Linked DNA regions of Streptomyces venezuelae. The protein of the gene in region 2 interacts with the protein of the main gene of each other region in a pairwise test. Links are inferred from orthologs where the notes say so. Each region holds a gene or a part of one and is shown on either strand. Other genes may lie near its edges.

Region 1 (2,973 bases), 2.3 Mb from region 2 along the record:
CTTGGTGATCGCCGGCGGCGTCGGCTACCTGTGGTTCGCGGGCAAGCTCCCCGGCCGGTCCGGCGACGACGGCGGTGCGGCCGCCGCGTCAGGACCGCAGAAGCGCGACGTGATCGTTCTGCACCTGCACGACACCAAGGGCGGCGGCACCTCGACCGCGCTCCTGGTGAACAACGCCACCACGGAGCGGGGCGCCACCGTCCTGCTGCCCAACACCCTCGCCGTGTCGGACGACGACGGCACGCCGACGACGCTCGGCAAGTCCGTCGACGACGACGGCTCGACCGGCACCCGCGACGCGATCGACACGGTGCTGGGCACACAGGTCGAGGGCACGTGGCGGCTCGACACCCCGTACCTGGAGAACCTCGTCGAGCTCGTCGGCAACATCGACATCGACACGAACACCGACGTGCCCGACCCCAAGGCCAAGAAGGGCGAGGCCCCCCTCGTCAAGAAGGGCGAGCAGCAGACCCTGAGCGGCAAGATGGCCGTCGCGTACGCCACGTACCGCGCGTCCGGAGAGCAGGAGGCCGACCAGCTCCAGCGCTTCGGAGCGGTCATGCAGGGCGTCCTGCGCAAGCTGTCGTCGGACCCGCAGGCGGCCACGACCACGGTGCAGTCGCTCGCCCAGATCCTCGACCCGTCGCTGGAGGACAAGGACCTCGGCGCCTTCCTCGCCAAGCTCGCCGACCGCGCCAAGGGCGGCGACTACAAGACGACGCTGCTGCCGGTGGGCCAGGGCGGCACCCTGACCGACGGCGCCGGAGAGGCCGTGGTCAAGGACGTGCTCGGCGGCGCGGTGACGAGTCCGGAGAAGGACGCGGCCGTGCGGGTCGGCGTGCGGAACGCCACCGGGAAGAAGGACGCGACCCAGGACGCCCGGGTCTCCCTGGTCAACGGCGGCTACACCTTCATCGACGGCGGCGCGGGCCCGGCCGCCCGGCCCGCCTCGCAGGTCACCTACGCCGACGCCGACAAGAAGGAGCAGGCCACCGAGGTCGCCAAGACCCTCGGCCTGCCGGAGAGCGCGGTCCGCAAGGGGACGACGGCAGCCAACGCCGACGTGTCCGTGGTGCTCGGACAGGACTACAGGACCAGGTGAGAGCGGTCGGCGCGGGCCATGCCGACGGGCCCGCGCCGGGGCGGTGACGTAATCGTCTGGGGCGCTGTCGGCGGTCCGTGAGACCCTTGGGTTGTATCCACCAGCCGAAGGAAAGCTCACTAGTGACCGCCACGGACCGCTCCACCGAGCTCATCACCGTCGCCGCCCAGGCGGCTGCCGACAAGCTCGCGCACGACATCATCGCGTACGACGTCAGCGACGTGCTGTCGATCACGGACGCCTTCCTGCTCGCCTCCGCACCCAACGACCGCCAGGTCAAGTCGATCGTCGACGAGATCGAGGAGCAGCTGAACAAGCAGCTCGGCGCCAAGCCGGTCCGCCGTGAGGGCGACCGCGACGCCCGCTGGATCCTCCTCGACTACGTGGACATCGTGGTGCACGTCCAGCACAGCGAGGAGCGTGTCTTCTACGCGCTGGAGCGCCTCTGGAAGGACTGCCCCGAGATCGACCTGCCCGAGGACGCCAAGGCGACCCGCGGCAAGGGCGCCGAGCACGCCGAGCAGCAGGCCGCGGAGGAGGCCGACCTGGACGGTGAGCTGCGTTGACCCACCGCGGCCCGCGGATCATCCTGTGGCGGCACGGCCAGACGGCGTGGAACCTGGAGCGCCGCTTCCAGGGCTCCACGGACATCGAGCTGACCGAGACGGGCGTCGCCCAGGCCAAGCGCGCCGCCCGGCTGCTCGCCTCCCTGAAGCCGGACGCCATCATCGCCTCCGACCTCAAGCGCGCCGCCGCCACGGCCGGTGAGCTCTCCGCGATCACCGGTCTCCCCGTCACGCACGAGGAGGCGCTCCGCGAGACGTACGCGGGTGAGTGGCAGGGCCTGACGCACGACGAGATCATCGCCCGCTTCGGCGACCAGTACGCCGCGTGGAAGCGCGGCGAGGCGGTGCGCCGCGGCGGCGGCGAGCTGGAGACCGAGGTCGCCGACCGGGCCGCTCCCGTCGTCTTGCGCCATGCCGAGAAGCTGCCCGAGGACGGCACGCTGGTGGTGGTCAGCCACGGCGGCACGATCCGTACGACGATCGGCCGTCTCCTCGGCCTGGAGCCCCACCACTGGGAGGGACTCGGAGGCCTCACCAACTGCTGCTGGTCGGTCCTCGGCCGCGGCGCGCGGGGCTGGCGCCTCCTCGAGCACAACGCCGGCACGCTGCCGGAACCGGTGCTCGGCGACGACGACTGAGCCCCCGGGCGGGCGCCCGGACCCGGATTTCACATTCCGGCTGGTCGCAGGCTAAAGTTCTTCTTGTTCGCCCGCCGAGCGGGAAGAACGCAAGGGGCTATAGCTCAGTTGGTAGAGCGCCTGCATGGCATGCAGGAGGTCAGGAGTTCAATTCTCCTTAGCTCCACAGTCCCGGAAATCCCGTCCCCGTCAGGGGGCGGGATTTTTCTGTGTACTCCGCCACGACCTCTTCACTCCGGTCCGCGCAGACCGTGGCAGAATCGGACGGCCGGAAGGGGACGCAGCCCGACGGGAGGGAGAGAGCGATGCCTGCGAGCATCTTCGGAGAGGTCGACCACCCCTCCGAAGCGGCGGCGGTAGGACAACGGTCCGCGCTCCGCACGCTCCTCGACTGCCCTTCCTGCGGCTCGTCCCACGTCGCCCAAGTACTCGGTGACAACGGCGGCGTCTCGTACGTGTGCACCGCCTGCGGCCACAGCTGGAGCTGATCGATGGGTGCACACCGGCGGAAATGCGATTGGTGCGGCAGTGGTACGCCGATCGTCCGCGACATGGAACCGGTCAACCCGGAGTACCAGTACTGGTGCGAGGAATGCGCGCGGGCGCTGATCATAAAAGGCGACCCCATCGAGACGTACCGCGAGCTGGAGGGGGAGCCGATCTA
Region 2 (2,934 bases):
GGCACCCACGTCATCTCGGCCTTCACCTTGGGCAGCCCTTTGAGCAGGGCCCGGTCGGCGGTGACGGTGGTCTTCTGCAGCAGTGCCGGTACATGCCAGGCCCCGCAGACCACGGCGACCCGGTCCGGTCCGAACTCCTTCCGCGCGGCCCGCACCTGGATCCGCATGTACGCCTCGCGCACCAGGTCGCGGCTGTGCCCCCCGTCTCCGTAGGCCTCGCGCAGCGCTCCCATCGCCTCGCCCAGCGCTTCGAACGGCGCGAACGCGTCGCCGGCCGTCCCCCGGTGCTCGACGACGTCCTCCCACCAGCGTTCGGGATCGTCGTAACCGGCGGTCTCGGCGAGCACGCCGAGCGGATCGACCCGGACTCCCCCTTGCTCACCACCGCCACGACCGTCACCGCCGTCCTCACCGTCCTTCTGTCCCTCGCCTCCGTCCTCCGTGCGGAGGGCGAGGGAGTGCGCTGCCGGGAGGTCGATGAACCGCACCGGCACCCCGTTCCGGAGGGCCCACCGGATGGCGACCCACTCCGGGGAGAACCCGGCGAGCGGCCAGAACGCCGAGCGGCCCGGCTCGTCCACGACGTGCGCGAGCAGCGCGACCGGTGGCCGCATCCCCTCGTCGGCGGCCAGCCCCACGAGGGCATCGGCCTCCGGCGGGCCCTCCACGAGGACGACGTCCGGCCGCCCCGCGTCGAGCGCGGCCCGCACGGCACGGGCCGAGCCGGGCCCGTGGTGCCGCACACCGAGGAGCAACGGCCCCCGCACCCGCGCCCCCGCCGTGCCCATCACCCCCGCCGCAGCCATCGCCCCGGCCGCGTCCAGCGCCCCCGTCGCGGTCTGCGCCCGTGCCGCCTCCGCCGCGCTCCCCGTTCCCATCGCCCTCCCGACCTCCGCTGCCCTCTCCGCCCCCGCCGCCCCTGTCATGCGCTCACCTCGCGGCACGCGCGGTAGAAGTCCTTCCAGCCGTCGCGCTCGCGCACGACCGTCTCCAAGTACTCCTGCCAGATCACGCGGTCCGCCGCCGGGTCCCGGACGACGGCGCCGAGGATGCCCGCCGCCACGTCTCCGGAGCGCAGCACACCGTCACCGAAGTGGGCTGCCAGAGCCAGGCCGTTGGTGACGACGGAGATCGCCTCGGCCGTGGACAGGGTGCCGCTGGGCGACTTCAGCTTCGTACGCCCGTCCGCCGTGACGCCGTCGCGCAGTTCACGGAAGACGGTGACGACTCGGCGTATCTCGTCGATGCCCTCGGGGCCCGCGGGCAGGTCGAGCGAGCGGCCGATCTGGTCGACGCGCCGCGAGACGATGTCGACCTCGGCCTCGGCGCTCTCCGGCAGCGGCAGGACGACCGTGTTGAAGCGGCGGCGCAGGGCGCTCGACAGGTCGTTGACGCCGCGGTCGCGGTCGTTGGCCGTCGCGATGAGGTTGAAGCCGCGCACGGCCTGCACCTCCTGCCCCAGCTCCGGGATGGGCAGCGTCTTCTCCGACAGGATCGTGATCAGCGTGTCCTGCACATCGGCGGGGATGCGGGTCAGCTCCTCGACGCGCGCCGTCATGCCCTCCGCCATCGCCCGCATGACGGGGCTCGGCACGAGCGCGTCGCGGCTGGGGCCGTGGGCGAGGAGCTGGGCGTAGTTCCAGCCGTACCGGATCGCTTCCTCCGGCGTGCCCGCCGTGCCCTGCACGAGCAGGGTCGAGTCGCCGCTGACCGCCGCCGCGAGGTGTTCGGACACCCAGGTCTTGGCGGTGCCCGGCACGCCGAGCAGCAGCAGGGCGCGGTCGGTGGCGAGGGTGGTGACGGCGACCTCGACGATGCGGCGCGGCCCCACGTACTTCGGCGTGATCACCGTGCCGTCGGGCAGGGTCCCGCCGAGCAGGTAGGTGGCGACGGCCCACGGCGAGAGCTTCCACCGCTGCGGCCGCGGCCGGTCGTCCTGGGCGGCCAGCGCGGCGAGTTCGGCGGCGAAGGCGTCCTCGGCATGCGGCCTGAGCGCTTCCGCACCGTCGGCGGAACCGGGCGCGGGCGCCGCCGGATTCGCGGTCGCGGACGTCGTCGAGTCGACGGAAACGGTCATGGAGCGATCCCCCTCCAGCTCGTCCGGACACATCTGGCCCGGAGATGTCTCCACCGTGCACCACGCCACTGACAATCGCCGTCCGCACGACTCTGACCTGGGCGAACGCCTGGACTCGAACCGATTGTCAGTGGCGGCACCTACCTTCGAGACATGACTCAGCAGGGGGTGCGCTGGACGGCGGATCAGGTGCTGGCACTGGCTCCTGATGCCCCGTCACGCAAGGCGGGCAGCAAACTCGGCGTCGCAGGGCCGTGGTCGGAAGCGGGCAGTACTGGCGAGGGGGCGGTGTGGGGACTGTACAAGGGCAGTGGCAGCAAGCCGTATCAGACGATTGTCGACATCGCGGACGTCGCGGGCCCGGCGTACAAGTGCAGTTGTCCGAGCCGTAAGTTCCCGTGCAAACACGCGCTGGGGCTGCTGCTGGTGTGGGCGGGATCGGACGGCACCGTGCCGGACGGCGGCGAGCCGCCGGCCTGGGCCGAGGAGTGGCTGGCCGCGCGCCGCAAAAGAGCGGACGGCAAACAGAGTCCGTCCGCCACGCCCTCCGCTCCGGCCGACCCGGAGGCCGCGCGCAGAAGAGCGGAGAAGCGCGCCGAACGCATCACCGCCGGGGCGACGGAGCTGGAGCAGCGCCTGTCCGACCTGCTCCGCGGCGGCACGGCGTCGGCGGAGCAGATGGGGTACGGCCTGTGGGAGGAGACGGCGGCCCGCATGGTCGACGCCCAGGCGCCGGGTCTGGCCGCCCGCGTGCGCGAGTTGGGGGCCGTACCGTCCTCCGGACCCGGCTGGCCCGTTCGCCTCCTGGAGGAGTGCGCGCTGCTTCACCTCCTCGACCAGGGCTGGCTCCACCGCGA

Evidence for each region. Proteins that work in one complex are often made in the same cells at the same time.
Region 1: the proteins of DEJ47_RS23120 (region 2) and rsfS interact in binary tests that used the Escherichia coli proteins (3 or more experiments, as listed by UniProt). The link is inferred for Streptomyces venezuelae from one-to-one orthologs.

The regions. Positions count from the first base shown.
Region 1 is NZ_CP029193.1:2,618,599-2,621,571, reverse strand. Bases 48-2,949 are described here. They hold rsfS (ribosome silencing factor), read left to right. Parts: upstream 48-1,227; coding sequence 1,228-1,671; downstream 1,672-2,949. Other genes in these bases: DEJ47_RS12070 (hypothetical protein), read left to right, coding at 2,801-2,949; DEJ47_RS12075 (hypothetical protein), read left to right, coding at 2,615-2,797; DEJ47_RS12085 (histidine phosphatase family protein), read left to right, coding at 1,668-2,309; DEJ47_RS12095 (LCP family protein), read left to right, coding at 48-1,105. Outside these bases: more of DEJ47_RS12095, read left to right, coding at 1-47; more of DEJ47_RS12070, read left to right, coding at 2,950-2,973. UniProt on the Escherichia coli protein: Functions as a ribosomal silencing factor. Interacts with ribosomal protein uL14 (rplN), blocking formation of intersubunit bridge B8.
Region 2 is NZ_CP029193.1:4,963,697-4,966,630, reverse strand. What follows is about bases 1-2,863. They hold DEJ47_RS23120 (ATP-binding protein), read right to left. Parts: upstream 2,078-2,863; coding sequence 923-2,077; downstream 1-922. Other genes in these bases: DEJ47_RS23115 (SWIM zinc finger domain-containing protein), read left to right, coding at 2,231-2,863; DEJ47_RS23125 (DUF5682 family protein), read right to left, coding at 1-806. In the rest of the region: more of DEJ47_RS23115, read left to right, coding at 2,864-2,934.